Regions from separate parts of the Streptomyces sp. NPDC006450 genome, predicted to be linked through region 1. Evidence: riboswitches for the same ligand, from Rfam matches in the RefSeq annotation. Region 1 holds a riboswitch; the other holds the start of a gene.

Region 1 (15,871 bases):
AAGTTCTTGCGTACGGCGAGCAGGGCGCCGGCCGTGGCGAAGACGAAGATGCCCGCGAGGTCCAAGCCGTGCTGGACTCCGGGCGGGAAGAGATCGTGGAGCACGGGGGTCATTCTGCCGGTCGCCTCTCGGCGGGCCGGTCCGGGTGGGGGTCGGCCCTCGAAGCGCCGCGAACAGGTGCCGGCGGGGCTGTTCCCGCCCCGCCGGCGTCCGTCAGTCCGTCGGCTCCGTCACGGCGTCGGCCGCGCCCGGGAGAGCCGGGTCGCCCGGGGCCTGGTCCGGGGCGTTCTCCGGGTGGTGGCAGGCCACCTGATGGCCGGTCTTCAGCGCGACGAGCGGAGGCTCCTGCGTGGTGCAGACCTGCGTCGCCTTCCAGCACCGGGTGTGGAAGCGGCATCCGGAGGGGGGCGAGATCGGCGAAGGGACGTCGCCCTTGAGCAGGATGCGGCCGCTCTGCGCTCCGCGCCGGCGCGGGTCCGGCACCGGAACGGCCGACATCAGGGCCGTGGTGTACGGGTGCATGGGCGCCGTGTACAGGGACTTGTTGTCCGCGAGCTCGACGATCTTGCCGAGGTACATGACCGCGATCCGGTCCGAGACGTGCCGGATGACCGACAGGTCGTGGGCGATGATCACGTACGTGAGGCCGAGCTCCTCCTGGAGGTCGTCCAGCAGGTTGACCACCTGGGCCTGGATGGAGACGTCCAGGGCCGAGACCGGCTCGTCCGCCACGACGAGCTTCGGCTTCAGGGCCAGTGCGCGGGCGATGCCGATGCGCTGGCGCTGGCCGCCGGAGAACTCGTGCGGGTAGCGGTTGTAGTGCTCCGGGTTGAGGCCCACCAGGGAGAGGAGTCGCTGGACCTCCGCCTTGAGGCCGCCCTCCGGCTGGACTCCCTGGAGCTTGAACGGGGCGCTGACGATGGTGCCCACCGTGTGCCGGGGGTTCAGCGAGCCGTAGGGGTCCTGGAAGATCATCTGCACGTCGCGGCGCATCGGGCGCATGCCGGACACGCTCAGGTGCGTGATGTCCTTGCCCTCGAACTCGACCTTCCCGCCGGTCGGTTCGAGCAGCCGGGTGATCAGCCGGCCCATGGTCGACTTGCCGCAGCCGGACTCGCCGACGATGCCGAGGGTCTCACCGCGGCGGACGTCGAAGTCGATGCCGTCGACGGCCTTCACGGCCCCGACCTGGCGGCGCAGCAGCCCCTTGGAGATGGGGAAGTGCTTGACCAGTCCGGTCACCCTGAGCAGCGGCTCCGGGGAGTCCACCGCCTGGGCGGGGAGCACGGCCTGGGCGGACTCGCCCGTCTTGTTCATTTCGGTCACAGCTTCGGCGCAATCTCTTCGGTCCAGATCCGGTCCCGCTGCTCCGGGGAGAGGTGACAGGCGGCCCAGTGCCGGCCGGCGCCCTCCGCGGAGGTGTCGACGAGGGACAGCTCGGGCCGTACGGTCCGCGTGACGTCGTCCTTGGGCAGGTCGGCGTACGGGCACCGGGGGTTGAAGGCGCAGCCGCTCGGGATGTTGATCAGGCTGGGCGGCGAGCCCTTGACCGGAATGAGGCGCTCGGTCTGCTCCCGGTCGATGCGCGGCATGGAGCCGAGCAGGCCCCAGGTGTACGGGTGCCGGGGTTCGTAGAACACCTTCTCCGCGCTGCCCCGCTCCACGCACCGGCCGCCGTACATCACGAGGAGGTCGTCGGCCATCTCGGCGACCACGCCGAGGTCGTGCGTGATCATGATGACCGCGGAGCCGAACTCCTTCTGCAGGTCCCGGATCAGGTCGAGGATCTGCGCCTGGACGGTGACGTCGAGGGCGGTGGTCGGCTCGTCCGCGATGAGCAGTTCGGGGTTGTTGACCAGCGCCATCGCGATCATCGCGCGCTGGCGCATGCCGCCGGAGAACTCGTGCGGGTAGCTGTCGACCCGCTTGTGCGGCTCGGGGATGCCCACGCGGTCCAGGAGCTCGACGGCCCGCTTGCGGGCGGTCTTCTTGTCGGCCTTGTTGTGCACCCGGTAGGCCTCGGCGATCTGCTTGCCCACGGTGAAGTAGGGGTGCATCGCCGACAGCGGGTCCTGGAAGATCATCGCGATCTCCCGGCCGCGCAGCTTGCGGACCTCTTCCTCGGGGCTGGACAGCAGTTCCTTGCCGTCGAGCCAGATCTCCCCGGAGATCCGGGCCCGCTGGCGGCCGTACTGGCCGACCCGGTGCAGGCCCATGATGCCCAGCGAGGTCACCGATTTGCCGGAGCCGGACTCGCCGACGATACCGAGGGTCTTGCCCTTCTCCAGCGTGAAGGAGAGTCCGTCCACGGACTTGACCAGGCCGTCTTCCGTGGGGAAGTGCACCTTGAGGTCGCGTACGTCGAGGAACGCGGTGCCGGGCGCGCCGGGGGCGACGGGCTCGTTCAGTGCGCCCGTCACGGCGGGCGTCGTCGAATCGGTCATGACAGCCTCACTCGGGGGTCGATCACCGCGTACAAGAGGTCGACGACGAGGTTGGCCGCGACGACGAAGAAGGCGGAGATCAGGGTGATGCCGAGAATGACCGGCAGGTCGTGCTCGCTGATGGCGCGGACGGCGCTGTAGCCGAGGCCGTGCAGCGAGAAGGTGTACTCGGTGAGGACCGCGCCGCCCATCAGTGCGCCCAGGTCGAGACCCAGGACGGTCAGGATCGGCGTCATGGTCGAGCGCATCGCGTGCTTGCCGATGACGACGGGTTCCGTCAGCCCCTTGGCGCGCGCGGTGCGGATGTAGTCCTCGTTGAGCACTTCCAGCATGGTCGCGCGGGTGAGCCGCGCGTACATCGCCGCGTAGAGGAAGGCGAGCGAGATCCACGGCAGGACCATGCCGTTGAACCAGGTGCCCGGGTCCTCGGCGAAGGTCTTCTCCGGCCGTCCGAACCAGCCGAGCTGGTCGGAGAAGAAGGCGATGGCGAGCATGCCGGTGAAGTAGATCGGGAGGGAGACGCCGGCGAGGGCGAGGCCCATCGCCGAACGGTCCAGCACCGTACCGCGCTTGAGGGCGGAGATGACGCCTGCGGCGACACCGCCGATCACCCAGAGCACGACGGCACCGGCGGCGAGCGAGAGGGTGACGGGCAGCCAGTCGGTCAGCAGCGGCCACACCTCCTGCTCGGTCTTGAAGGAGTAGCCGAAGCAGGGCGCGGCGCATTGCGTGACGTCGTTGCCGTTGGCGTACGTACGACCCGCCACCAGCCCGACGACGAACTTGCCGAACTGGACGAGGATCGGGTCGTCGAGACCCATCTTCTGCCGGATGCCCTCGATGGCGGCGGGGTCGGACTGCTTGCCGACGAAGTACAGGGCCGGGTCCGTCCCGATCATCTTCGGGAAGAGGAAGAAGATTCCGAAGGTCACCAGCGAGATGACCAACAGCATGACGATGACGGCGAAGATCCGCCGGATGAGATATGCAAGCACTGCGCTCGGCCTGGCTGCGACCCGGGGACGCCCTCTTCTGGAGAGCGCCCCCGAGCCGCCGCCGCGGCCATCACCTGCCCTTCGTGCCTAGCGGGTGTGGCACTGGAACTGAATCGGACGGTTTGTCTACTGGACGCCGAGCGAGGCGTAGTCGTACCGGCCGTTGTACGCGTCGGACGTGTAGACGTTGGTCAGGCGGCTGCTGCGCCACGAGATCGTCTTGTCGTAGACGAAGGGCAGGTAGACCGCGGCCTCGGAGACCTTCTGGTTCATCTGCTTGTAGATCTCGCCGGCCTTGTTCGGGTCGGTCTCCGCGATGGCGTCGTCGAACAGCTTGTTGATCGCCGGGTCGTTGAGCTCGGAGAAGTTGTTGTTACCGCTCTGCAGGATGAAGCGGCCGTCGACCAGCGGCTGGGAGAAGCCCTGACCGGTCGGGAAGTCGGCGCCCCAGCCCATGATGATGATGCCGTAGCCCTTCTCCTTGACCACCTTCGGCGAACCGATGATGCCGGAGGTCTGGGCGCCGTCGAACTGGTCGACGTCGGCCTCGATGCCGACCTGCTTCAGGGCGTTCTGCAGGGAGACGGCCGTGGCGACCTCGACCGGCTTGTTGTTGCGGACCGCGATGGTGGTCTTGAAGCCGGTCTCCTTGCCACAGGCCTTCAGGGCGGCCTTGGCCTTCTCGACGTTCGGCTTGCCGTCGTTCTTCAGGACCTCGTACGGGTCGTACTTGCCGTCAGCGCCCTTGATGCCCAGCGGCAGCATGTTGGGGGCGATGTCGCCACCGGCCTGCGGGCCGCCGCGGGCGGTCTGCAGGGACTTCTTGTCGGCCGCGTAGATGACGGCCTTGCGGCACTCGACGTTGTCGAACGGCGCGACGGTCTGCGGCATCACGGCGTACCGGATGAAGCCGGTCTGGCCGTTGTCCAGGTTGTCCTTGTGGTCCTTCAGCGCGGTGGCGCGGGCCGCCTGGCCGATGCCGGTCGCGTTGATGTCCAGGTCGAACTCGCCGTTCATCAGGCGCTTGTCCATGTCGTCCGCGTTCGCCATGAACGTGACGGAGATGGTGTCCGGGAGCGCCTTGCGGATGGTGTCCGACTCGGGCTTCCAGTTCGTGTTGCGCGAGAGCTTCATGCTCTTGTTGGGCTCGTACGAGTCGATCTTGTACGGGCCGTTGGAGAAGGGCTTGAGGCCGTACTTGGCCGCGGTGTCCTTCTCCTGCTTGACCGGGCTGGCGGCCGGCATGGCCAGCATCTGCTCGAAGTCACCGTTGGGCTGCGGGAGCTTGAAGATGATGGTCTTCGCGTCCGGCGTCTCGATCGCCTTGAGGCCGAGCTTGTCCGGGGCGGTGTCCTTGTACGGACCCGGGTACTCGGTCTTCGGGTCGAGGACCTGCATCAGGTAGACCGGGCCGCCGGAGATGACGTCCTGGGCCCAGGTGCGCTCGATGCCGTACTTGATGTCCTGGGCGGTGACGGGGGTGCCGTCCTCCCAGGTCACGTTGTCCTTGAGGGTGTACTTGTAGGTCTTGCCGCCGTCGCTGATCTCCGCGTTGGCGGTGGCCAGGTCGGGGACGAGCTCGGTGCTCTTGCTGCCCGGCTCCGCCTTGAAGCTGACGAGCTGGCGGGCGTAGTAGCGGGAGAAGTCCCACATGAAGCCGTAGTAACCGCGCTGCGGGTCCCACGAGTCGGCTTCCTGGGTACCGACGAACTTGAGCTCGCCGCCCTTCTTGGTGGAAGCGTTGGCGATCTTGCCGATGGCGGCGTTGAAGCCGCCCGCCGCTGCCGGCTTGTCTTCCTTCGTCTTGCCGTCGTCGCCGCCACAGGCGGTCGCGGCCAGCATCGTCGCGAGCACGACGGCCGTGCCGGCGACGAGCCTGCGCTTGGACATGCGATGGGTAGTCACGATGCTCGCAACCCTCCGTTGTGATTCCGGTTCGAAGCCGGGTTCCGGTGTGCCCTGCGGTTCTGACCTACGGGTGCCCTGCGGGATGACCTGCGGGGACGGCTAACGGGAGCCCTTCGGGTCGAGGGCGTCGCGGACGCCGTCGCCGAAGAGGTTGAAGGCCAGCACGGTGATGAAGATCGCCATGCCGGGGAAGATCATGAAGAGCGGATCGTCCTCATAGGTCCGCACGGCCGTCGAGAGGGTCTCGCCCCAGGACGGCGTGGGCGGCTTGACGCCGACGCCCAGGAAGCTGAGCGCGGCCTCGGTCAGCACGTTGGTGGGGATCATCAGCGTCGCGTAGACGGTGATCGGCGCGACCAGGTTCGGGAGCAGCTCGCGGAACAGGATGTACATCCGGCCCGCGCCCAGGCTCCGCGCCGCCTCGACGTACTCCCGCTCGCGCAGCGACAGGGTCTGTCCGCGGACGATGCGGCCGATGTAGGGCCAGCCGAAGAAGCCGATCACCAGGACCAGTACGGCGATCCGCAGGCCCGATCCCTCGAAGCCCCAGAGCTTGGCCGGGACGACCGAGACCAGCGCGATGATGAAGAGCAGCTGCGGGAAGGCGAGCAGCAGGTCCATGACCCGGCTGATGGCCGCGTCGACCCAGCCGCCGAAGTAGCCGGCGACGATGCCGAAGAAGGTGCCCAGCGAGACCGCCACGAAGGCGGACAGGAAGGCGACCAGCAGCGAGATGCGGGCGCCGTAGACGATGCGGCTGAACACGTCGCGGCCGTTGACCGGCTCGACGCCCAGCAGGAAGTCGCCGCTCATGCCGCCGTAGTCGCCTGCCGGCAGGCCCAGCAGCGGGTCCAGCATGTCTTCGTGCAGTTCCTCCGGGGGGTGGCCGAACGCGCTGACGATCAGCGGCGCGAAGAGTGCGACGAGGATCAGCAGGAGCACGACGAAACCGCCGGCCAGCGCGACCTTGTCGCGCTTGAGCCGCATCCAGGCGATGCGGCCGGGAGAACGGCCTTCGATGGCCTTGGCGGGGACGTCGGCTACGGACACGGGTGCGGGTGTCTCCGCGCTCATGTCGTGCAGTGGTGCCGTCATCGTGGTGGGGACCCCTCTCGGCCGACGGGTGGGCCGGCCCATGCCCGCCGCTGTGGCGGCGTTGGTGCGGAGTGGCGCTCGGAGTGCGAGGTGCTGGTGCGCGAATTTCCTGCGGCGGGACAGTTCTTGGAGGACTGACCCGCTCTTGGGTGGGGAGTCTTCATCGGGCGCTCGATCAGCCGCCAGACCCGCAGGTGAATGGATGCGCAACCGTGATCTGAGGGTCGAGTTCCCGTTATCCGGACTTCACTGTCATCTCAGCGGAGCAAGACATCCTGTTCGGTATGGAATCGGACATGGCGCCCAACTCAGCCCACGGGCATGCCTATTGGGCGTACATCAGCGTCGAAATCAGGACAACGCAAAGGCCGCGCGGAACGACTGTTCCGTGCGGCCTTGGGTCCTATGTCTCAACGAGCGGGACGTCTCAGTAGGCGGGCGCCTGTCCCTCGCGGTCGTAGAAGGGACGGGTCTGCGCGCGCAGCCACATCGCCACCGGATCGTGCTCGTCCGCGAGCGCGACCGTGCAGACGGGCACCCCCTCGGGGACCGTCCCGACCGACTGGCGCATCATCTCCCGTACGGATTCCAGCGCGTGCGCGGAGGTGTCGTACAGGTCGAGCCCGACGGCGAGGTACGGGGACCCCAGCGCGGGCTGCACCCAGGCGCGCCGCAGCGAGCGCACGGCGGGCGTGCGGTGTGCGTGCTGCGTGAGCAGCCCGTAGAACTGCGGCAGCTCGATGGCGGGCTCGGACAGCCGCAGCGGGCCGGCCGGCATCCGGTCCAGCCCGGTGGCGATCCGGCGCAGGTCGGCCCAGGGAATGCCGACGCCGCCGCCCTGGGCGTGCGGATTGAGCCACAGCCCCCAGCGGTCGGGGTAGAGGGCGCGGGCGATGTCCCGGCCGGTGACCACCTCGTACCCGCGGTTCCAGCCGCTGGTGGCCAGCTCCTGCGGGGAGGTCACGCAGGGCGCGTACCCGAGGCCCTCGACCTCCATGCCGCCGTACTGGGCCTCCGGTGAGCCGGGCTGCCCCTGCCAGAGGAGCATCCACAGCCGTCCCTCGGCCAGGGCGTGCAGGAGGGACTCGTAGCTCTCGTAGCGCCCGGGAGTCACCTGGCGCAGCATGTGCTCGACCTGCCCGACCGCGGCCGTGCCTGACGCACTCACCCGGTACCCCTCTTCGTCTGTTCGTCCGCCCGTCGTCCACGCGTGTCGGCCACCAGCTTAAGCGTCACTACGGCAGGTAGAAGGGGCGTACGCGCGTGGTGATGAAGTCCACGACCGGGTCTTCCGCGGCGTCGAGCAGGATCAACTGCACCGGCCAGGGCGGTGGTACGCGGGTCAGGGCGCGGCCCAGCGCGTCCATCGGGGCGTTTCGCATCCCGGGCTCCCATCCCACCAGATGGACACCGATGTAGAGCTCCGGCGAGCCGCCCTCGACGCTCGCGAGGCAGCGGTGCGCGGACGCGACGACTCCGGTGGCCCGGAACTCCTCCGCGGCGGCGGTCAGGAACTCGACCGGGTCCTCCTGCCAGTCGGGCTCGAAGAGCCGGACCCGGCCACCGGTGGCCGGGCCGTCGAGCGGGCTGCGGCCGGTGCGGCAGAGTTCCGCGACGGCGGGCGGGGGCAGGGGCACGCCGACGGAGCCCTCGGGGTTGACCGCGAGGCCGAGCTGCGGGGGCATGCCCCGGGCGAAGTCCACGGCGGGGGCGACGGCGAAGTCCATGGTGGGTCCGGCGCAGGCGCGGAACTGCTCCTCGGAGCTGTAGACGGGCACGTAGGCGGCTCCGTCGATCTCCATGGTGGGCAGGCTCAGGCTGTTCACCCCGCCGGGCAGCGGGATCCACAGGTGGCTCCGCCCGAGCACCTCCAGGATCCGCCCCCCGGCGTCCGCCTGTCCGAGCGCCGCCCCGAGCACCTGCTCCAGCTCGTTACCCGGCCACATGTACGTCTCCGCTCGCTTGCCCTTGGTCTCGCCCCGAGATTAACGGGCGCCCGGGACACCTCCACCGGGGGCCGCCCGCGCGCCGCCGCCGTCGCTCCGCCGCCCGCGCGCCGCCGCCGGCTCACCGCCGCTAGCGGAAGCCGATGGACGTCAGCCGGGACGCCGCCGGGCGGTCCAGGAGGGTCACCGACGCGCAGCCGGCCGGCGGGCGGCCCGCCTCGGCCTCGCGCAGCAGCCGGGCCACCGCGCCCCGGTGCCGGGCGAAGGCGTACGCCGACACGCCCCGGCCCCGTGCCGCCTGCCCGGCCCGGGCCTCCTCCGGGGTGGTGTCCAGCAGCACCAGGTGCAGCGCGCGGCCGCGCCGCCGGGCCGCGGAGGCCAGCAGCGCCCGTACCCAGCTCTGCGTACCGCAGTCGTGGACGACGGCCGGGGCCCCGGAGCGGAGCACCCGCCACAGGCCCCAGTAGTGCGCGATCCGGACGGCCGGCCGGTACACCGCGTAGGGCAGGGCGGCCGGCATCCGGCGCTCCCAGCGCTCGCGGGCGTCCTGGGAGTCGATGCCGCCGCCCTCCGCGGCCCGCTTGATCAGGGTGGTCTTGCCGCCGCCGGGCAGTCCGGAGACCACCACGACGTCCCCGGCGGCGAAGCGGAGCCGTCGCGGGCCCTGGGCTCCGCGCAGGTCCCGTACGACTCCGGGCTCGCCCGCCGCACCGCCCGCCGCGGGATCCCGTACGACGCCGCGCTGCGTCGGCACCCCGGACACCGCACCCTCGACGGTGCCGGTGCCCGTCGTCGTCGCCAGTACTCCGAATCTCCGCACAGTGCTCGCCTCCCCCGATACGGGTCACCTGGACCCGTTCCCCCTGAGTGTAAAGAGACGGTAATCCGGCAGCGCCGGTTCCGCTCCGCTTGCGGACCCCCTCCCCCATTCGGCCGCACGCCGTGCAATGATGTGCGCCATCTGGACACCTAACTGCATACCGGCCGCTTGAATCCGCGCGGGAGAGTCCCGGCACGCCGCAAGGCGGTGCCCGGGCGCCGAAGGAGCAAGTACCTCCCTTGAATCTCTCAGGCCCCGTACCGCGTGGATGAGGCAGATCTGAAAAGCGAGCCGCGCCACCGCCCGTGAGGGCTGAGGCGACGGCTCCACCCAAGGTGCAAGTCGATGGCCTTCCCCTGGAAGCGGGGAACTCTCGGCGAACCTCTCAGGTTCCGATGACAGATGGGGAGGAACTCCTCCTCGTCATGTCATGCCCTGGGACCCGGGAGCCACACCCATGAGCACTGCCCCCCGCCTGACCGCCCTCGATGCGCTGCACCGTTCGCTCGGTGCGACCATGACCGATTTCGCGGGCTGGGACATGCCCCTGCGGTACGGCAGCGAGCGCGACGAGCACAACGCCGTCCGCACCAAGGCCGGCCTGTTCGACCTGTCCCACATGGGCGAGATCACGCTGACCGGCCCCGAGGCCGTCAAGGTCCTGGACTACGCCCTGGTCGGCAACATCTCCACCGTCGGCGTCGGCCGCGCCCGCTACACGCACATCTGCCAGGAAGACGGCGGAATCCTCGACGACCTGATCGTCTACCGCCTCGGCGAGACCGAGTTCATGGTCGTCGCGAACGCCTCCAACGCCCAGGTCGTCCTGGACGCGATCACCGAGCGCGCCGCCGGCTTCGACGCCGAGGTCCGCGACGACCGCGACGCGTACGCGCTGATCGCGGTGCAGGGTCCGGAGTCCCCCGGCATCCTCGCCTCCCTCACCGACGCCGACCTGGACGGGCTGAAGTACTACGCCGGCCTGCCCGGCACGGTCGCCGGGGTGCCCGCGCTGATCGCGCGTACCGGCTACACGGGCGAGGACGGCTTCGAGCTGTTCGTCGCCCCCGAGCACGCCGTGGAGCTGTGGCAGGCGCTGACCAAGGCGGGCGAGGGCGTCGGCCTGGTCCCGGCCGGCCTGTCCTGCCGCGACACCCTGCGCCTGGAAGCGGGCATGCCGCTGTACGGGCACGAGCTGACCACCTCGCTCACCCCGTTCGACGCGGGGCTGGGCCGGGTCGTGAAGTTCGAGAAGGAGGGCGACTTCGTCGGCCGCGCCGCCCTGGAGGCCGCCGCCGAGCGCGCCGCGACCAACCCGCCGCGCAAGCTGGTCGGCCTGATCGCCGAGGGCCGCCGCGTTCCGCGCGCCGGCTTCTCCGTGACCTTCGACGGCCAGGTCGTCGGCGAGGTCACCTCGGGCGCCCCGTCCCCGACGCTGGGCAAGCCGATCGCGATGGCCTATGTCGACGCGGCACACGCCGCGCCCGGCACCTCCGGCGTCGGCGTGGACATTCGCGGTACGCATGAGGCGTACGAGGTCGTGGCCCTGCCGTTCTACAAGCGGCAGAAGTAGCCCCGTACCGCACCTCGGCGCCCCGCGCCGTCTGCAGGACCTCTGCAGGACCACCGTTCGTATCCACTCCCCCGCATCCAGGAGAATCAGGTCATGAGCAACCCCCAGCAGCTGCGTTACAGCAAGGAGCACGAGTGGCTGTCGGTCGCCGAGGACGGCGTCTCGACGGTCGGCATCACGGAGTTCGCGGCCAACGCGCTCGGTGACGTCGTCTACGCCCAGCTTCCCGAGGTGGGTGACACGGTGACCGCGGGCGAGACCTGCGGCGAGCTGGAGTCGACCAAGTCGGTCAGCGACCTGTACTCCCCCGTCACCGGCGAGGTCGTCGAGTCCAACCAGGACGTCATCGACGACCCGGCCCTGGTGAACTCGGCCCCGTTCGAGGGTGGCTGGCTCTTCAAGGTGCGCGTCACGGTGGAGCAGGACGACCTGCTCTCCTCCGACGAGTACGACAAGCTCACCTCCGGCAACTGACCCAGGGAACCCTGATGTCTGTACTGAACACTCCCCTCCACGAGCTCGACCCGGACGTCGCCGCCGCCGTCGACGCCGAACTCGTGCGCCAGCAGTCCACCCTGGAAATGATCGCGTCGGAGAACTTCGCTCCGGTCGCCGTCATGGAGGCCCAGGGCTCGGTCCTGACCAACAAGTACGCCGAGGGCTACCCCGGCCGCCGCTACTACGGCGGCTGCGAGCACGTCGACGTGGTCGAGCAGATCGCGATCGACCGCATCAAGGCGCTCTTCGGCGCCGAGGCCGCGAACGTGCAGCCCCACTCGGGCGCCCAGGCCAACGCCGCCGCGATGTTCGCGCTGCTGAAGCCGGGCGACACCATCATGGGCCTGAACCTGGCCCACGGCGGTCACCTGACCCACGGCATGAAGATCAACTTCTCCGGCAAGCTCTACAACGTGGTCCCCTACCACGTCGACGAGACCGGCGAGGTCGACATGGCCGAGGTCGAGCGCCTCGCCAAGGAGTCCAAGCCGCAGCTGATCGTCGCGGGCTGGTCCGCCTACCCGCGCCAGCTCGACTTCGCCGCCTTCCGCCGCATCGCGGACGAGGTCGGCGCGTACCTGATGGTCGACATGGCGCACTTCGCCGGCCTGGTCGCCGCGGGTCTGCACCCGAACCCGGTGCCGCACGCCCACGTCGTGACCACCACCACGCACAAGACCCTCGGCGGTCCGCGCGGCGGTGTCATCCTGTCGACGCAGGAGCTGGCCAAGAAGATCAACTCCGCGGTCTTCCCGGGTCAGCAGGGCGGCCCGCTGGAGCACGTGATCGCGGCGAAGGCCGTCTCCTTCCTGGTCGCGGCCTCGCCCGCGTTCAAGGAGCGCCAGGAGCGCACCCTGGAGGGTGCGAAGATCCTCGCCGCCCGCCTGGTCCAGGACGACGTCAAGGCCGTGGGCGTGGACGTCCTCACCGGCGGCACCGACGTGCACCTGGTCCTGGTCGACCTGCGCAACTCCGAGCTGGACGGCCAGCAGGCCGAGGACCGCCTCCACGAGGTCGGCATCACGGTCAACCGCAACGCCATCCCGAACGACCCGCGGCCGCCGATGGTCACCTCGGGTCTGCGGATCGGTACGCCGGCGCTGGCCACCCGCGGTTTCGACGCCGAGGCCTTCACCGAGGTCGCCGAGATCATCGCGCAGGCGCTGAAGCCGGCATACGACGCGGACGACCTGAAGGCGCGCGTCTCGGCGCTCGCCGCGAAGTTCCCGCTGTACCCGACGCTCTAGGCGCCGGCCTGAGAGGGCCCGGCCTTGTTTTGCACAGGGCCGGGCCTCTTTCATGACCAAAGCCCCAGGTGGAGGCGACCTAGTGCCACTGAATCCTCCAATTAATGGCAAATAGGCTCCGGATAAAGGAAAGACCGCACCCCCTGGCAGGACGGACAGCACACCCCATGGACATGAGTGCAGCGAACAAGAAGGGACTCAGTCTCTTCGCCCTGATCATGATGGGGCTCGGCTCGATCTTCGGCTCGGGGTGGCTCTTCGGCGCGGGGCAGGCAGCGGCGGTCGCGGGTCCCGCGGCGATCATCGCCTGGGTCATCGGCGCCGTCTTCATCGGCATGATCGCCATGACCTACGCGGAGGTGGGCGCCGCCTACCCGCTGCCCGGCTCGATGGCCCGCTTCGGCACCATCTCGCACGGGCCGGTCCTGGGCTTCATCACCGGCTGGGCGGTCTGGATCGCCATCGCCGCGCTGATCCCGATCGAGTCCATCGCCGGTACGCAGTACATGTCCTCCTGGAACTTCGGCTGGGCCAAGGGCCTCGTCGAGAACGGCGGCCTGACCACCTCCGGCATGGCGATGGCGCTGTTCCTGACGGTGGCGCTGTGGCTGGCCTGCTACTGGTCGGTCGCCCTGCTCGCCAAGGCGAACAACCTCCTCACCCTCGTCAAGTTCGCCATTCCGGTGCTGGCCGTGATCGCCCTGATCGCCTCCGGCTTCCACACCGGCAACTTCACCGACCACGGCGGCTTCGCGCCCAACGGCTGGTCCGCGGTCATGACCGCCGTCACCACCTCCGGCGTGGTCTTCGCCTTCAACGGCTTCCAGGCCGTCGTCAACCTCGGCGGCGCCGCCAAGAACCCCGGCCGCGCCATTCCGCTGGCACTGGTCGGCGCGCTCTCCCTGGGCCTGGTCATCTACCTGGCCCTGCAGATCGCCTTCATCGGCGGCGTCCCGCCTACGAGGCTGGCCGAGGCCGGCGGCTGGAGCGGCATCAACTTCTCCTCGCCGTTCGCCGACCTCGCCAAGATGCTGATGCTGCACTGGGTCGTCACGATGCTCCAGTTCGGCGCCTTCATCTCCCCGTCCGGGGCCAACATCGGCAACGTCGCCTCGGCCTCGTACATGGCGCAGAACCTCGCGGACACCGGCTTCTTCCCGAAGAAGATCCGCGAGGTCCACCCGAGGTACGGCACCGCGCGTCCCGCGATGTGGCTGAACCTCGGCTTCTCGATCCTGCTGCTGGTCACCGTCGGCCACAGCTGGGAGGCCCTGGCCGGCGTGGTCTCCGCCGCGATGGTGGTCTCGTACCTGATCGGCCCCATCGCGGTCGGCGTCTTCCGCAGGACCAAGCCCGGGCTGCCGCGCCCCTTCCGCCTGCCGGCGGCCAGGATCCTCTGCCCGATCACCTTCGCCTTCGCCGCCTGCGCCCTGTACTGGTCCAAGTGGCCGGACACCGGCAAGGTGGTGCTGCTCACCCTGGTCGCCGCCCCGATCGCGGCCGTGGTGCTGAGGCGCAAGGGCGAGAAGAACCTGGCCGAGCAGTTCGCCCCGGCCTGGTGGCTGATCACCTTCCTGCTGTGGCTGGGCACGCTGTCGGCGCTCGGCAGCCCCGAATTCGGAGGCCACGGGTTCATCCCCGGCGGCGTGGACATCGCCGTCGTCGCCGTCTCGGCCCTGGGCTTCTACTTCTGGGCCGTACGGTCCGGCGTCAAGGCCCACTACGCGGGCCTGCCGGGCCCGGACCCGGTCCTGGACTCCCCCGCCGAGCGGGCCGACGCTGCCGGCGCACCGGAGCGCGAACTGACCCACGCCTGAGCGACCCCCTCCCGACCCGTCCGGCGGCCGAGCCGTTCACCTCACCGCGTTAAGCTCGGCTGCCGGACAAAATCCGCAGATCGCCCCGATCAACCCGATCCCCCTGATCAACCCGATCCACCCCTCCTGCCCACGCTTCCCACCCACGAGCAGACATAGGAGTCCGCAACCGTGGCCATCTCCGTCTTCGATCTCTTCTCGATCGGCATCGGTCCCTCTTCCTCCCACACCGTCGGACCGATGCGCGCCGCGCGCATGTTCGCCACCCGGCTCAAGAAGGACGGCGTCCTCGCCCAGACCGCCTCGGTCCGCGCCGAGCTCTTCGGCTCGCTCGGCGCCACCGGGCACGGCCACGGCACCCCCAAGGCGGTCCTGCTGGGCCTGGAGGGCCATTCCCCCCGCACCGTGAACGTGGAGACCGCCGACGCCGAGGTCGAGCGCATCCGCCAGAGCGGCCGCCTGCGCCTGCTGGGCACGGAAATAGGTGACGGCCACGAGATCGACTTCGACGAGCCGAACCAGCTGATCCTGCACCGCCGGCGCTCGCTCCCGTACCACGCGAACGGCATGACGCTCTTCGCGTACGACGAGGCGGGCACCCCGCTGCTGGAGAAGACCTACTACTCGGTCGGCGGCGGGTTCGTCGTGGACGAGGACGCCGTCGGCGAGGACCGGATCAAGCTCGACGACACCCCGCTGAAGTACCCCTTCCGCAGTGGCGACGAGATGCTCCGCCTCGCGAACGAGACCGGCCTGTCGATCTCCTCGATGATGCTGGAGAACGAGAAGGCCTGGCGCACCGAGGACGAGATCCGCGAGGGCCTCCTGGAGATCTGGCGCGTCATGCAGGCCTGCGTCTCGCGCGGCATGTCCCGCGAGGGCATCCTCCCCGGCGGCCTGCGGGTCAAGCGCCGGGCCGCCTCCACGGCGCGCCAGCTGCGCACCGAGGGCGACCCGATGATGCACCGCAGCGAGTGGGCGACCATCTACGCGATGGCGGTCAACGAGGAGAACGCGGCCGGCGGCCGCGTCGTCACCGCCCCGACGAACGGCGCGGCGGGCGTCCTCCCAGCGGTCCTGCACTACTACATGAACTTCGTGCCGGGCGCGGACGAGGACGGCGTGGTCCGCTTCCTCCTCGCCGCGGGCGCGATCGGCATGCTCTTCAAGGAGAACGCCTCGATCTCCGGCGCCGAGGTCGGCTGCCAGGGCGAGGTCGGCTCGGCCTGCTCGATGGCGGCCGGCGCACTGGCCGAGGTCCTGGGCGGCACCCCGGAGCAGGTCGAGAACGCGGCCGAGATCGGCATGGAGCACAACCTCGGCCTCACCTGCGACCCGGTCGGCGGCCTCGTCCAGATCCCCTGCATCGAGCGCAACGGCATGGCGGCGGTCAAGGCCGTCACCGCGGCCAAGATGGCCATGCGCGGCGACGGCACCCACAAGGTCTCCCTCGACAAGGTCATCAAGACCATGAAGGAGACGGGCGCCGACATGAAGGTCAAGTACAAGGAAACCGCCCGCGGCGGCC
Region 2 (15,871 bases), on a different contig from region 1:
CCCAGGGCGGCGAGTCCGCCCCCGAGCAGGTCGGATACCGAGGGCCGACGGCGTGTGCCGCGGCCGGCATCACGTACCGGCAGCTCGACTACTGGGCGCGGACCGGGCTGGTGGAGCCCACGGTGCGTCCCGCCTACGGGTCGGGGACGCAGCGCCTGTACAGCTTCCGGGACGTGGTCGTCCTCAAGATCGTGAAGCGCTTCCTGGACACCGGGGTGGCGCTGCAGAACATCCGCACCGCCGTGCAGCACCTGCGGGACCGGGGTTTCTCCGACCTGGAGCGGATGACGCTGATGAGCGACGGCGCCACCGTGTACGAGTGCACCTCGCCCGATCAGGTCGTCAGCCTGCTCCAGGGCGGCCAGGGGGTCTTCGGCATCGCCGTGGGCGTGGTCTGGCGCGATGTCGAGAACGCGCTGTCGCAGCTGCACGGGGAGCGCGTGGACACGGGCGAGACGGTGGTCGGGCACAACCCCGCCGATGAGCTGGCCGCCCGGAGGAACCGGGCCGTCTGAGGCGGCGGGCGGGGCCGGGGACGGGCCGGGTGGTCCGTCCGGTTCCCGGCGGGGCCTGCTCGCCCCGCCCGGAGTGCGGTTGCCGCAGGCGAGCCGCCCGCCTCGCCTGCTTTGGGTTCGGGCCGCCTGCGCCGGGGTTCGGGCCGATTGTCAGTGGTGTAGGGCAGCATCGGAGCTGTGAGAGCCGCGCCGACCATCCTGCACCTGGACATGGACGCCTTCTACGCCTCCGTGGAGCAGGCGTCGAAGCCGAGCCTGCGCGGCAAGGCCGTCATCGTCGGCGGGCTCGGGCCGCGCGGGGTCGTCGCCACCGCCTCCTACGAGGCCAGGCGGTACGGGGTGCATTCGGCCATGCCGATGGCCCAGGCGCGGCGGCTCTGCCCGAACGGCGCGTGCCTGATTCCGCGCTTCAGCCTGTACCGCGAGGTCAGCGACACGGTCATGGGGCTGCTGCGGGAACTGTCCCCGCTCGTCGAGCCGCTCAGCCTGGACGAGGCCTTCGTGGACCTGGAGGCGGGCGGCGTCGCCTTCGACGCGGAGGCCGCGCGGGCCGTGGGCGAGCGGCTGAGGGCCGACATCGCCGCCGCGACCGGGCTGAGCGGGTCGGTGGGGCTCGCGGGGTCCAAGATGCTGGCCAAGGTCGCCTCCGAGGAGGCCAAGCCGGCCGGGCTGCTGCTGATCGACGTCGGGACGGAGCGGGCACACCTCGCGCCGATGTCGGTACGGACCCTGCCCGGGGTGGGGCCGGCCACCGGGGAGCACCTGCGGCGGGCCGGGATCACCACGGTGGGGGAGCTGGCGGCGGCCGGTGAGGACGAACTGATCCGGATGGTGGGGCGCTCGCACGGGGTCGGGCTGTACCGGATGGCTCTGGGTGTGGACGAGCGGCCGGTGGTCGCCGAGCGCGATGCGAAATCCGTGTCCGTGGAGGACACCTTCGACGTGGACCTGCACGACCGGGTGCGGATCCGGAACGAGGTGCAGCGGCTCGCGGACCGGTGCGTGGAGCGGCTGCGCGGGTCGGGGCACTCGGGACGGACCATCGTGCTCAAGGTCCGGCGGTACGACTTCTCCACGCTGACGCGCTCGGAGACCCTGCGGGGACCTACGGACGACCCCGCGGTGGTGCGGGAGGCCGCGGCGCGGCTGCTGGAGTCCGTGGACACCACGGGCGGGGTGCGGCTGCTGGGGGTGGGCGTGACGGGGCTGGCGGACTACACGCAGGAGGACCTCTTCGCCTTCGCCGATGCGATGGCCGCGCGGGGCGGCGGCGCCGGGGACGAGGGGGTTGCCGTCGCCCCGGGGGCGGGCGCGGGCGCGGCCGCAGGGGTGCGTGCGGGGCGGATGCCTGCCGCCGCTGACGGGGCACAGGCGGCCCGGGGCGCGGATACCGGGCCGTGGCCGGGGGAGCGTGGCGGCCCAGGTCAGGGTGGGGCTGTGGCCGTCGCCGGGTCGGGGTCGGGTGAGCGCGTCGGGCAGAGCCAGGAGCAGGCGGCTGGTGAGGCCGTGGGGTCGGGGCCGGGGGAGAGCGGCGGGCAGGGCCCGGGCGCTCAGCAGGGCTTGGTGCAGGGCCAGGGGGCTGGGGCGGGGCAGCGTGAAGTTGCTGGGCAGGATCAGATCGCCCAGCAGGGGCAGGGGCAGGGTGAGGCCGCCGGGCACGGGCCAGGGGATGCCGGGGGTGTCGAAGGTGTGGTTGAGCGGCGGTGGGCGGCCGGGAGCGATGTGCGGCATGCGGTGTACGGGCCCGGGTGGGTGCAGGGCAGCGGGGTCGGGCGGGTGACCGTACGGTTCGAGCAGCCCGGATCCGAGCCGGGCCGGGTGCGGACGTTCCTGGTGGACGACCCGGATCTGGAGCCCTCCGATCCGATGCCGCTGGTCGGGGACCGGGCCGTGGGGGTCGGGGGCTCGACGGCTCCGGAGTGAGTCCGGGGGGGAAGGTCATTTTTTCGGCGTGCCGGGTGCCAGTGCCCGGGATCGCCCGCGGCACCGTTCGGGGACGGGAACCGTTCATTGCCGGGGGCGTGGGGGCGTGGGGGCGTGGGGGCGTGGGGGCCGGGCAACAGTTCGCTGCCTGGTAGCCCGTGCCTGCCGCCGAGTGTCGCCACGGCCCGCCTGGCGCCACTGGATGCCGCATGCACGCTGCTGGGTCATCGCTGCCTGCACTGTGGTGCTGCACCCGCTTGCCTGCTGCCGGTATCGGGCGCCCGCAGCTCGCCCGCTGGCCTCAACGCGCGCAGCTCGCGCCCGTCGGCCGTTTCCGTTGCCGGGTGCGCAGGGGCGGTCCTCTGGGCCCGTGGCCCGCGGCCTGCTGCGACGTGCTGGACGTCCACGGCCCACGGCCCGCCATCGGTCCGCTACCTCGCGCCTATCGCTGCCGCGGCCGAAAGCTGGGCTTCGACGGTGCGCTCAGCCCGACCGGTGCCTGGGCTGAGGACGCTGGGTGACCAGCGCCATGCTCGCGCGCCGCGAAACGGAAACGTCTGTCGGCGGGTGTCCGTAGCCGGGTGCTCGCGGATGGTGCCCGCTGCCGCGGTGGGCCGGTGGGCAGCGGGGGCGGGGGCGTCAGGGGGTGTCGGGGGTTGTGTGGCCGAAGTCGTGCTGGAAGTCGGACGGGAGGGCCAGGTCCAGGCCGTAGTGGTGGTAGAGCTGCAGCTCCTGTTCGGGGGAGAGGTGGCGGCCGACGCCGAAGTCGGGGGCGTCCTTGATGAGGGAGCGCTCGAAGGGCACGCGCAGGGTGTCGCCCACCATCTCGCTGGGCTCCAGCGGGACGAAGGCGTCCCGGCTGAAGAGTCCGGTGCGTACGGCGGCCCATTCCGGGACGCCCGTGGCATCGTCGAGGTAGACCTCGTCGACGGTGCCGATCTTGGTGCCATTGCGGTCAAACGCCTTGCGGCCGATCAGGCTGCGGGGATCGATGTCGGTCTGCACGGGCCGGTCCCTCCATCTGGGCGCAACTCCTCCGTAATGACTACAAAAGTGCATTTCCGGAGAGGGGGCCACTCGAGGGAGGCTTCCAGATCCTCGCTGGTAGGCTGGGTGACGGCTGTTGACCCTGTGCGGGAGAGTCCTCCGAGTGAGTGAGACGGAGGCGCCGAAGGAGCAAATCCTCCCCGGAATCTCTCAGGCATACGTACCGCACGTGGTGAGGCCACTCTGGAAAGCAGGTGCGGGTACCGGGCGCGCAGTGCCGGTCCCTCTCCTCACCGACGGTGAAAGCCGGATCTCGTGGGCGACCCCCGCGCGGCCCGGTGAAGCTCTCAGGTTGTGATGACAGAGGGGGAGGCCGTCCGGGTGCCCGCGCCGTGGTGCCCCTCGCAGGTCGTACGACCAGGAGGCCTCCGTACATGACCGCCAACCGCATTTCGCTCTCCCAGCTGGAGCGAGGCATCCCCTTCGAGCAGCGCCACATCGGCCCGGATGCCGAGGCGCAGGCGAAGATGCTCGCTCAGGTGGGCTACGGCTCCCTCGACGAGCTCACCGCAGCCGCGGTGCCGGATGTGATCAAGACCACTGACGCGCTGACCCTGCCCGAGGCGCGGACCGAGGCCGAGGTGCTCGCCGAGCTGCGTCAGCTCGCCGACCGCAACCAGGTCCTCACCTCCATGATCGGCCTGGGCTACTACGGCACCTTCACGCCGCCGGTGATCCTGCGCAACGTCATGGAGAACCCGTCCTGGTACACGGCGTACACGCCGTACCAGCCGGAGATCTCCCAGGGCCGCCTCGAAGCCCTGCTGAACTTCCAGACGGTCGTCGCCGAGCTGACCGGCCTGCCGACCTCCGGCGCCTCCCTGCTCGACGAGGGCACGGCGGCCGCCGAGGCCATGACCCTGGCCCGCCGCGTGGGCAAGGCCAAGGGCAATGTCTTCCTCGTCGACGCCGACGCGCTGCCGCAGACCATCGCGGTGATCGAGACCCGTGCGGAGCCGATCGGCATCGAGGTCGTGGTCGCGGACCTGTCCGACGGGATTCCGGCCGAGATCGCCGAGCGCGGCGTCTACGGTGTGCTCCTGCAGTACCCGGGTGCTTCCGGCGCCGTGCGGGAGATCAAGCCGGTCATCGAGCAGGCGCACGCCCTCGGTGCCATCGTCGCCGTCTCCGCCGACCTGCTCGCCCTGACCCTGCTGACCTCGCCGGGTGAGCTGGGCGCGGACATCGCGGTCGGCACCACCCAGCGCTTCGGCGTCCCGATGGGCTTCGGCGGACCGCACGCCGGCTACATGGCCGTCCAGGACAAGCACGCCCGGTCGCTGCCCGGCCGCCTCGTCGGCGTCTCCGTGGACGCGGACGGAAACAAGGCCTACCGCCTGGCGCTGCAGACCCGTGAGCAGCACATCCGCCGCGAGAAGGCCACCAGCAACATCTGCACCGCGCAGGTGCTCCTCGCCGTCATGGCCGGCATGTACGCCGTCTACCACGGCCCGGACGGGCTGCGGACGATCGCCCGCCGCACCCACCGCTACGCCGCCCTGCTCGCCGCCGGCCTGACGGCCGGCGGGGTCGAGATCGTGCACGGCGCCTACTTCGACACGATCACCGCGCGGGTCCCCGGCCGGGCCGCCGAGGTCGTGGCCGCGGCCCGCGAGGGCGGGGTCAACCTCTACCAGGTCGACGCCGACCTGGTCTCCGCCTCCTGTGACGAGACCACGCTGCGCGCCGACATCGACGCCGTGTGGGCGGCCTTCGGGGTCACCGCCGACGTGGAGGCGCTCGACGCCGCCACGGCCGACGCGCTTCCCGAGGGGCTGCTGCGCGAGGACGCGTACCTGACCCACCCGGTCTTCCACCAGCACCGGTCCGAGACGGCGATGCTGCGCTACCTGCGCAAGCTCTCCGACAAGGACTACGCGCTGGACCGCGGCATGATCCCGCTGGGCTCCTGCACCATGAAGCTCAACGCGACCACCGAGATGGAGTCGGTCACCTGGCCCGAGTTCGGCCAGCTGCACCCGTTCGCCCCGGTCGAGCAGGCCGAGGGGTACCTCACGCTCATCACCGAGCTGGAGGAACGTCTCTGCGAGGTCACCGGCTACGACAAGGTCTCCATTCAGCCGAACGCCGGCTCCCAGGGTGAGCTCGCCGGCCTGCTGGCCGTCCGTGCCTACCACCGGGCGAACGGCAACGAGCAGCGCACCGTCTGCCTCATCCCGTCCTCCGCGCACGGCACCAACGCCGCGAGCGCCGTGATGGCCGGCATGAAGGTCGTCGTCGTCAAGACCGCCGACGACGGCGAGGTGGACGCGGACGACCTGCGCGCCAAGATCGAGCAGTACCGCGACGAGCTCGCCGTGCTGATGATCACGTACCCCTCCACGCACGGTGTGTTCGAGGAGCACGTCGCCGACATCTGCGCCCAGGTGCACGACGCCGGCGGCCAGGTCTACGTGGACGGCGCCAACCTCAACGCCCTGGTGGGCCTGGCCAAGCCGGGTCACTTCGGCGGCGACGTCTCGCACCTGAACCTGCACAAGACCTTCTGCATCCCGCACGGCGGCGGCGGCCCGGGCGTCGGCCCGGTCGGTGTCCGGGCCCACCTGGCCCCGTACCTGCCCAACCACCCGCTCCAGCCGACCGCCGGTCCGGAGACGGGCGTCGGCCCGATCTCGGCCGCTCCGTGGGGCTCGGCGGGCATCCTGCCGATCTCCTGGTCGTACGTGCGCCTGATGGGCGGCGAGGGCCTCAAGCGCGCCACCCAGGTGGCCGTGCTCGGCGCCAACTACATCGCCAAGCGCCTGGAGCCGCACTACCCGGTGCTCTACACCGGCCCCGGCAACCTGGTCGCGCACGAGTGCATCATCGACATGCGCCCGCTGTCGAAGGCGACGGGCGTCAGCATCGACGACATCGCCAAGCGCCTGATCGACTACGGGTTCCACGCGCCGACCATGTCCTTCCCGGTCGCGGGCACGCTCATGATCGAGCCGACGGAGTCCGAGGACCTCGCCGAGATCGACCGCTTCTGCGACGCGATGATCGCCATCCGCGCCGAGATCGAGCGGGTCGCGGGCGGCGAGTGGCCGGTGGACGACAACCCGCTGGCCAACTCCCCGCACACGGCGGCGGCGCTGGGCGGCGAGTGGAACCACCCCTACACCCGCGACGAGGCCGTCTTCCCGGGCGGGGTGTCGGCCGCGGAGAAGTACTGGCCGCCGGTGCGCCGCATCGACGGTGCCTTCGGTGACCGGAACCTGGTGTGTTCCTGCCCGCCGCTGGACGAGTACGACAACTGACGCAGTCACATGACGCGGTGACGTGACGAAGGGGCCGGTCCGGGAGTTCTCTCCTGGACCGGCCCCTTTCGTTCGCGTCGTCGGCTAGGCCGCCTTCATCACCCGCGTCGCCGCGAGCGGGCGGTGCGGGGCGATGATCTGGCCGTCCGGCAGCAGCTCACCGGTGTCCTCGAAGAGCAGGACGCCGTTGCACAGCAGGCTCCAGCCCTGTTCCGGGTGAACGGCCACGGGGTGCGCGGCCTCCCGGTCGGCGGAGTCGGCGGACGGGCATGCTGGCTTGTGCTGGCACATGGATGCGTTCTTTCGCTGCGGTGTGGTCTGTGTGCTGCGGCTCGATGCGTTGTTCATGGCCGCCCCCCGTATCAACGACTTGGCTCGGTCAGAGTCCCCAGTGTTCCCCCACGACCTAGTGTCCGGAGGGATTTCCCAGCAGCTGTCCTCATAGATTGATGACGCATCACCCGTGCGGGCGGTTCAGCTCAACTCCCCTGTCATTTCGGATGGTTCGATGGGGGCCCGAGTGGGCTAGGCCGAATGGGCACATCCGGCCAGGGGCCGGATCAGGCGGCCGGCGCGGCCATGGAAGGCGGGACCGGGGGAGCCGTCGGCGTGAGCCGATGGGTCAGTACGGGCAGCAGTTCGGACACGGGGTGCGGCCGGTAGGCGGCGATGCCGGGCGGGGCGGGCGCCAGCGGGACCAGGAGGTCGGCGGCGGCCGGCAGTCCGGCGGAGGCGTCGGCTCCCACCGACCCGTGCAGCCACAGGGTCAGCATGTACAGCTCCGGTACGGACAGCAGCCGCGGCTGGTAGTTCTTCCCGAGCGATTCGGCCTGGCGCAGCGCACGTTCGGTGGCGGCGACGTAGGGGCCCTCGAAGAAGTGGGAGAAGGCCCACCCGTCGGGGGTCAGCCGGGTGTCGGCCGCCGCGACGTAGCGGTCGCCGCTGCGGATCAGGAACCGCCAGCCGGTCAGGCGGGTACGCGGCGGCCTTCCGTCGGCGGTGAGGCCGGAGACGTGCAGCCGGTCCAGGACGTGGACGGGCAGCGGCAGTTCGGCGGTCATCGGTCCCTGGAGGGCGCGCAGGGCCGGGGTGTGCGCCTCGTGGACGGCGGTGGGGGAGCCGAGGGCGGCGAGGACACTGCGCAGTGCGGGCGCGGGAGCCGGAGGGACGTGCAGCGGCATGGTGGGTCGCCTCTCGCTTGGGAGACCTGTGGAACGGGGCTTGTGCGGGGTGCGGACGACGCTGTCGCATTCTGGGGTCAGAGGAGGGCTGAGGGGCAATGGCCGCGCGCCAACTCTCTGCCTCGCATGCGGAGTTTATCCGACATGTGTTCACGCGGTGTTTCGGCTAGCGGTCCCGCCTATTGCCGACAAGGCGCTTACCGGTCCCGCTGACGTGGCATTCATGCCGGGTGCGCGCAAAATTTCCGCGCTGACCTCGGAGGTTACCGGATGGGGGCTCGGCTGAAAAGCGCCGGTTATCGATAACCGGCAAGGTCTACGCTGTATTTGCACAGGAGGCCTTGCCAGGTGAATGTGCCAAAGCACCTGTCGGCCAAACCGGCGCGCGCTCCCCGCCAGTCACGCCCCCTCCGCGTTATCGATCACGCCGCCGGGGCATCATCGACCGTAACGCGCGCCTGGGTGGCGGATCCATTCCACACCGGCCAGGCCCAGTCGAGGAGGGACGCTCCGATGGGGGAGAAGGTCGTGGCGGGCGGATTCGACCTGTCCGATCGGCAACGGTACCGGAGGAAGCTTCACGAGTGCCTGGAGGTACTGGAGCGACTTCTGGAGGAGAAGAGGTTCGATCGTCCCAAGAACATGATGGGGCTGGAGATCGAGTTGAATCTCGCGGGTGCCGACGGGTTGCCGAGAATGGTGAATGCGCAGGTGCTCGAACGTATTGCGAGCAACGATTTCCAGACCGAACTGGGAATGTTCAACCTGGAGGTGAACGTCCTCCCGCACCGGCTCGGCGGGCGGGTATTCGACCAGCTCGCCGAGGAACTGAGCGCGGGTCTCGGCTATGCCCACCGGCAGGCGCTGGAGGTCGACGCCGGGGTGGTCATGATCGGAATTCTGCCGACGATCTCCCGCGCCGACCTGGTCACCGCCAACCTCTCGGCGGTGGACCGCTACTCCCTGCTCAACGAGCAGATCCTCATGATGCGGGGCGAGGACTTCGTGCTCGACATCGACGGGGTCGAGCGGCTGACCTGGACCTCCGGGTCGATCGTGCCGGAGGCCGCCTGCACCTCCGTACAACTGCACCTGCAGGTGACCCCGGCCCGGTTCGCGGACGTGTGGAACGCGGCCCAGGCGGTGGCGGCCGTACAGATAGCAGTCGGCGCCAACTCGCCCTTCCTGTTCGGGCGGGAGCTGTGGCGGGAGTCGCGGCCGCCGCTCTTCCAACAGGCCACCGACACCCGGCCGCCTGAGCTCCAGGCGCAGGGGGTGCGCCCGCGCACCTGGTTCGGCGAGCGGTGGGTGGACTCGGCGTACGAGCTCTTCGCGGAGAACGTCCGCTACTTCCCGGCCCTGCTGCCGATCTGCGACGAGGAGGAGCCGCTGCGGGTGTTCGCCGAGGGCGGGGTGCCGAGCCTGCAGGAGCTGGTGCTGCACAACGGCACCGTCTACCGCTGGAACCGGCCCGTCTACGGGGTCGCCGACGGGGTGCCGCACCTGCGCGTGGAGAACAGGGTGCTGCCCGCCGGCCCGACGGTGGCCGACGTCGTCGCCAACGCGGCCTTCTACTACGGGCTGGTACGGACCCTCGCGGACGAGCAGCGCCCGGTGTGGAGCCGGCTGCCCTTCGCGGAGGCGGAGGCGAACTTCGACGCGGCCTGCCGCTACGGCATCGACGCCCGGCTGCGCTGGCCGCGCCGGGGCCGGGGCGGGGGACTGGCGAGCGTGCCGGCGGTACGGCTGGTGCTGGAGGAACTGCTGCCGATGGCGGCCGCCGGACTGGACGCATGGGGCATCGAGCCCGCCGACCGGGACCACTACCTCGGCATCATCGAGGAGCGGTGCCGGCGCCGGGTGAACGGAGCCACCTGGCAGGTGGACACGTACCACCGGGCGCTCGCGGGCGGGCTGGAGCGGGACGCGGCACTGGCCGCGACCACGCGCCGCTACAGCGAGCTGAGTCACCGGGGCGAACCCGTGCACACCTGGCCGGTGGGCCTGGGGGGTGGCGCCGCGGAGGCCGGAGCGGCGGCCGCGGACTGATTCCCCGTCCCGCCCGGTCCCGCCCGGTGATCCCCTTGCCCCGTCGAGGAGGCAGTATGGGGTGATCGGGGCGTGACGCCCCGCGAGATGTCGCAGCGGTGGCGGGACGGGAGACGGGCGTGCGGACGGAGCCGGAACCGGTGGTCGGGGAGCTCGAACTCGGCGAGGGTTCGAAGGAACGCAGGATGCTGCGCTCCGAGACGCTGCTCGTGCTCGCGCTGTCCCTGGGCGCGAGCAGCGTCTCCGCGCTCATCAGCTTCATCGGCTCGCTGACCAAGCCGGGCGGGCTCAAGGACCAGGCCGCCACGCTCAACGGCTCGTACGCCCCCGGGCGGCCCTGGCTGGACCTGGCCTGGCAGCTCTTCGGCATTGCGACCGCCCTCGTCCCGGTCCTGCTCGTCGCGCACCTGCTGACCCGTGAGGGCGCGCCCGGGCTGAAGGTGCTGGGCTTCGACCGCACCCGGCCCTGGTGGGACCTGGGCCGGGGAGCGGTCGTCGCCGCCGGCATCGGCAGCGCGGGGCTCGCCTTCTACCTGGGGGCGCGGGCGACCGGCTTCAACCTCACGGTGGTGCCGGAGGCGCTGCCCGACGTGTGGTGGAAGTTCCCCGTACTGATCCTCTCCGCGGTGCAGAACTCCGTGGTGGAGGAAGTCATCGTGCTGGCCTACCTGCTGCGCCGGCTCGACCAGCTCGGCTGGTCGCCGCTGGCCGCGCTGGCGGCCAGCTCCGTGCTGCGCGGCTCGTACCACCTCTACCAGGGCATCGGCGGATTCATCGGCAACATGGTGATGGGCGCGGTCTTCGTCCTCGCCTACCGGCGCTGGGGCCGCGTGGGGCCGCTGGTCGTCGCGCACGCGCTGCTCGACATCGTGGCCTTCGGCGGGTACGCCCTGCTGGCGGGCAAGGTGGACTGGCTCCCCACCCCGTAGGCCCTCAACCCCGTAGGCCCAGTCCGTAGGCGCACCGGTGTGCTCCCGTAGGTGCGCGCCCGGCCGCCTACGGTGCGCTGAGCAGCTCGCCGTCGACGACCGTGACCGCGCGCCCGATCAGCAGCGTGCGGTCGCCCAGCAGCCGGACACGGACGAGGCCGGTGCGGGCTCCGCCCTGAAGGCCGACCAGCTCCGTGCGGCCCAGCCGCTGCGCCCAGAAGGGGGCCAGCGCGGTGTGGGCGCTGCCGGTGACCGGGTCCTCGTCGATGCCGAACGCGGGGAAGAAGCCGCGCGAGACGAAGTCGTAGCCGCGGGAGGGGTCCTCGGCCGCCGCGGTCACGATGACCCCGCGCCGGGCGTAGCCGCGCAGGGCGGCGAGGTCCGGCGTGAGCTCCCGTACGGTCCGCTCGTCGGCCAGCTCCACCACGAGGTCCCCGATGTGCTCGGAGGTGTCGTGGACCGACGCGGCCGTGGCGCCCAGCGCGCGCTCCACGGCGGCGTCCGGCTCGACCTCGGTCAGGGAGGAGGTCGGGAAGTCCATGACCAGGGTCCCGTCCTCGGAGGCGGTGACCTTCAGGATTCCGCAGCGCGCCGAGAAGCGGACCGTCCCCGTGGCCAGGCCGCTGGTGGCCAGGACGTGGGCGGTGGCCAGGGTCGCGTGGCCGCACATGTCGACCTCCGCGGCCGGGGTGAACCAGCGCAGCGCCCAGTCCGCCTCGCCGCCGGGCGGGAGCGGATGGGCGAAGGCGGTCTCGGAGAGGTTGACCTCGGCGGCGACCTGCTGGAGCCAGGCGTCCCGGGGGAACCCGTCTTCGAGGAGCAGGACCCCGGCGGGGTTGCCGCCGAAGGGGCGGTCGGTGAAGGCGTCGACGATTCGGATGCGCATGTCCCCGACCGTAGGGACGCGGCGGAGCCTGCCGCAAAGGCCAATCCGGGATGACTGGACTGGTCGGGTGAGGGAGCGGCCCCGTCACTCGGCGGGGTGTTCGTTGAGGAAGTTTCCGATATATCGTTGACGCATCGCGATGGGTCAGTGATAGTGGAAGCGTCGCAACAGCGACAACGAGACACCGAATGACGAAAGGAGCGCAGTCATGCGTTCACACGGACAGCACGGGCACGGCCACGGACATGAGCACGGACGGGGTCACGGCCACTGCGGGCCGGACCGTCGGGAGGAGTTCCAGGGGCGGCGCGCCGCCTTCGGGCCGTTCGGGCCGCCCTTCGGCGGTGGGCCCTTCGGCGGGCGCGGCGGCCGCGGCGGACCGCGCGGCCGGGCCCGGCGGGGTGACGTTCGCGCCTCCATCCTGGCGCTGCTCACCGACCGGCCGATGCACGGCTACGAGATGATCCAGGAGATCGGCGAGCGCAGCGGCGGGGCGTGGAAGCCCAGCCCGGGGTCGGTCTACCCGACCCTGCAGCTCCTCGAGGACGAGGGCCTCATCACCAGCGAGAGCGAGGGCGGCAAGAAGCTGTTCACCCTCACCGACGCCGGCCGTACCGAGGCCGAGTCCGGCCCGGACGCCCCCTGGGCGGAGGTCGGCCGGGGCTTCGACTTCGAGGCGATGAACGAGGTCCGCACGGCCGGTTTCGGCCTGATGGAAGCCTTCGGCCAGGTCTTCAAGACCGGCACTCCCGCGCAGCGGGAGAAGGCCCTCGCCGTCATCAACGACACCCGCAAGAAGCTCTACCTGATCCTGGCCGACGAGCACTGAGTGCCCGTCGGCGGGACCTCCCGCACGCGACGGCGCGCCCCGCGAGGCTTCTCGAGGGGCGCGCCGTCGTATGTCTGCGTGCGGGCGTACGGACCTGCTCGACCGGAAGCGGTGCTCAGGCGACCAGGCCGGAGAGCTTGCGGAGCGACTCGTTCAGGGCGGCGGTGGCGGAGTCCTTGAGCTTGCCCGCCATGAGGGAGACCGCGGCGCCGGTGAACTCGCCGTCGATGCGGACGGTGGTGGCCCCGCCGTCCGGGATCAGGGTGTAGCGGGTCAGGACGGCCACGCCCATCGGGCCCTTGCCGGTGATCGCGAAGACGCGCTCGTCCTCCAGCTCCGAGACCGTCCACAGGACCTCGGCGGGGAAGCCCATCATCTTCATGTTCTCGGCGAAGGTGGAGCCCACCGCGAGGGTCTCGGGGCCGCCCTTGGGGAAGTTGGTGTGGGTCATGCTCCACTGGCCGTAAGCGTCCCAGTCGGTCAGCTGGGACCAGAGCTTCGCGGCGGACGCCTCGATGCGTGATTCCGCGGTGACTTCAGCCATGCGACCACCCCTTCTCGTCAGGTACGTGCGGCGGAAGGTAGTCCCGGCGGAGCCAACATTCAAGACTGACGACCTGTCAGATAATGGGGAACGGGACGCGTCGGGACCCGGACGGTGTCGGACGGGTCTCGGGAGCGTCTCAACAGGTGTCACGGTCCCGTCGCTCCTGACGGGCCCTGTCATGATGTCCGAATGCAAGCGTCAGGGAGACATGCCGGACTGGGCCTCGCCCTCATTTCGGCGATCGCGTTCGGTGGTTCGGGTGTGGCGGCGAAGCCGCTGATCGAGGCGGGTCTGGACCCGCTCCACATGGTCTGGCTCAGGGTGGCCGGTGCGGCGCTCGTGCTGTCACCGCTGGCCTGGCGCCATCGCGATCTCGTACGCCGCAAACCCCTGCTGCTCGCGGGCTTCGGGCTCATCGCCGTGGCCGGGGTCCAGGCCTTCTACTTCGCTTCGCTGTCCCGGATCCCGGTCGGCGTGGCCCTGCTGCTGGAGTACCTCGGACCGGCGCTGCTGCTCGGCTGGATCCGCTTCGTGCAGCGCAGGCCCGTGACCCGGGCCGCCGCGGCCGGCGCCGCCGTGGCCGTCGTGGGTCTCGCCTGCGTGGTGCAGATCTGGGCCGGGCTGAGCCTCGACCTGCTCGGCGTGCTCCTCGGCCTCGCGGCCGCCTGCTGCCAGGCCTTCTACTTCGTCTTCGCCGACCAGGGCAGCGACGGGGACGACGTGCCCGACCCGATGGGCATGATCGCGTACGGCATGATCGTCGGCACCCTCGTGATGACCGTGATCGCCCGGCCCTGGCAGATCGACTGGCAGGTACTGGGCGGCGACGCGGCGCTCGGGGACCTGATGGTGCCCGCGCCGGTGCTGCTCGGCTGGGTGGTGCTGATCGCGACCGTCTTCGCGTACCTGACCGGCGTGGTCTCCGTACGCAAGCTGTCGCCGCAGGTCGCGGGCGTGGTGGCCTGTCTGGAGGCGGTCGTGGCGACCGTACTGGCCTGGGTGCTCCTCGGCGAGCACCTCTCGACCTGGCAGATCATCGGCGGTGCGCTGGTGCTGGGCGGGGCCTTCATCGCGCAGACCTCCCGGAAGGTGGCCCCCGGGGTCGCGGAGCCGGTGGCGGCCCTGGACCGCGATCCGAGCAAGGTCTAGGATCTCGATCATGCTGTCGACCGTGCTTCCGCCTCCCGCCGCCTAGCGCGGGCGGCTGCCACCACGTAGGAGAACCCGGCCCGGGCCGTGACCCGGGCGGATTCGCGCTGCCCGCGAAGCGATGACCTGCTCCTTTCATCCTTCACGCACGCGCGGAGATCTCTCGTGTCGATCCAGTCGGACCAAACGCCCGCCACCGGGCGCAGCCTGCTCTTCCTCGTCATCGCCGGAACCGCTTGGGGCACGGCGGGGGCGGCGGCCTCGCTGCTCTACCTCGCCAGTGACCTCGGGCCGCTCGCCCTGTCGTTCTGGCGGTGCGCGGGCGGGCTGGCGGTGCTGCTCGCGGTACTCGCCGTACGTCGCCGCCCGCGGGGCGGCGCTGCCGGGGCCGGCGCCGTCCGGGCGGCCGGCGCCGTCCGGGCGGGCGCCGTCCGGGCGCGGGCCTCGGTGGGGTCGCTGATCGGGACCGGGCTGATGTTCACCCTCTTCCAGTCCGCGTACTTCGCCGCCGTGCGCGAGACCGGCCTCGCCGTGGCCACCGTGGTCACCCTCGGATCCGGGCCCGTGCTCATCGCGCTCGGGGCCCGGTACTGGATGGGGGAGCGGCTCGGCCGGGGCGGGATCCTCGCGGTCGGCGGGGCGCTGGCGGGGCTGGCCGTACTCGTCCTCGGCAGCGGCGGCGGCGAGGTGCGGCCGCTCGGCGTCGGATGGGCGCTGCTGTCGGCCGCCGGCTACGGGGCCATGACCCTGCGGGCCCGGCTGCTCGGACGGCGCGGGACCGGCGGGGACCCGCTGGTCACCACCGTCTGGTCGGTCGGGGTGGGCACGGTGTGCCTGTTGCCGTTCGCCCTGGTGGAGGGGCTGATGCCGCACACCGCGGAGCCCGTCCGGGTGCTCTGGCTGCTCGCCTACATGGCCACCGTGCCGACCGCGCTGGCCTACGCGCTCTACTTCAGCGGGGCCGCCGCGGTGCGGGCCGCGACGGTGTCCGTGATCATGCTGATCGAGCCCGTCGGCGCGGCGGCGATCGCCGTCCTGGTGCTCGGGGAGCGGCTGACCGGGCCGGTGGTGCTGGGCACCGTACTCCTGCTGACGGCGGTCGGGGCGCTGATCGCCGCCGAGTCGCGGCGGCCGGAGGAGACCGGGGATGCGGACGCGCCGGAGGACGGGCCGGAGGTCCGACCTGCCCCTGCCGGCGAGGTGGCCGTCAGAGCGCGCTGATGTAGTCCGGGACGGCGATGCCCTCGGTGAGGTCGGCGGCCGGGACCGGGATCCCGTACGCCGGCGCGACGGGGACCACGCCCGACCAGAACGGCAGCCCCAGGTCCTCGGGGTCGTCGTTCGGCCCGCCCGTACGGAGCTTCGCGGACACCTCGTTCAGGTCCAGGCGGATCACGGCCGTGGCCGCGAGCTCCTTGGCGTTCGCCGGCCGCGAGTCGACCGAGCGGCCCGGGACGACCTGGTCGACGAGGGCGTCGAGGGCGATCCTGCGCTCCTGCGGGTCGGTCACCTCGTAGGCGGTGCCCTGCACGACCACCGAGCGGTAGTTGAGCGAG

Evidence for each region. Region 1 has a riboswitch for glycine ahead of gcvT (glycine cleavage system aminomethyltransferase GcvT). Riboswitches for the same ligand answer to the same signal wherever they lie in the genome.
Region 2: another riboswitch for glycine. It lies ahead of gcvP (aminomethyl-transferring glycine dehydrogenase); the one in region 1 lies ahead of gcvT (glycine cleavage system aminomethyltransferase GcvT).

The regions. Positions count from the first base shown of each region.
Region 1 covers NZ_JBEXPT010000084.1:6,927-22,797, forward strand. Annotated here, with positions in the region: gene ABZY57_RS22755 (trimeric intracellular cation channel family protein) at 1-104, opposite strand, end outside; gene ABZY57_RS22760 (dipeptide ABC transporter ATP-binding protein) at 214-1,317, opposite strand; gene ABZY57_RS22765 (ABC transporter ATP-binding protein) at 1,323-2,444, opposite strand; gene ABZY57_RS22770 (ABC transporter permease) at 2,441-3,439, opposite strand; gene ABZY57_RS22775 (ABC transporter substrate-binding protein) at 3,566-5,329, opposite strand; gene ABZY57_RS22780 (ABC transporter permease) at 5,447-6,442, opposite strand; gene ABZY57_RS22785 (enhanced serine sensitivity protein SseB C-terminal domain-containing protein) at 6,870-7,610, opposite strand; gene ABZY57_RS22790 (enhanced serine sensitivity protein SseB) at 7,678-8,388, opposite strand; gene ABZY57_RS22795 (AAA family ATPase) at 8,519-9,208, opposite strand; glycine riboswitch at 9,378-9,481, shown strand; gene gcvT (glycine cleavage system aminomethyltransferase GcvT) at 9,666-10,781, shown strand; gene gcvH (glycine cleavage system protein GcvH) at 10,875-11,255, shown strand; gene glyA (serine hydroxymethyltransferase) at 11,270-12,526, shown strand; gene ABZY57_RS22815 (APC family permease) at 12,694-14,343, shown strand; gene ABZY57_RS22820 (L-serine ammonia-lyase) at 14,515-15,871, shown strand, end outside.
Region 2 covers NZ_JBEXPT010000098.1:8,394-24,264, forward strand. Annotated here, with positions in the region: gene ABZY57_RS24600 (MerR family transcriptional regulator) at 1-515, shown strand, start outside; gene ABZY57_RS24605 (DNA polymerase IV) at 693-2,438, shown strand; gene ABZY57_RS24610 (PRC-barrel domain-containing protein) at 3,078-3,443, opposite strand; glycine riboswitch at 3,563-3,661, shown strand; gene gcvP (aminomethyl-transferring glycine dehydrogenase) at 3,860-6,745, shown strand; gene ABZY57_RS24620 (DUF5999 family protein) at 6,830-7,036, opposite strand; gene ABZY57_RS24625 (hypothetical protein) at 7,306-7,926, opposite strand; gene ABZY57_RS24630 (glutamate-cysteine ligase family protein) at 8,440-9,975, shown strand; gene ABZY57_RS24635 (CPBP family intramembrane glutamic endopeptidase) at 10,161-10,904, shown strand; gene ABZY57_RS24640 (PhzF family phenazine biosynthesis isomerase) at 10,972-11,790, opposite strand; gene ABZY57_RS24645 (PadR family transcriptional regulator) at 11,999-12,619, shown strand; gene ABZY57_RS24650 (SRPBCC family protein) at 12,735-13,163, opposite strand; gene ABZY57_RS24655 (DMT family transporter) at 13,356-14,315, shown strand; gene ABZY57_RS24660 (EamA family transporter) at 14,481-15,536, shown strand; gene ABZY57_RS24665 (pyridoxamine 5'-phosphate oxidase family protein) at 15,523-15,871, opposite strand, start outside.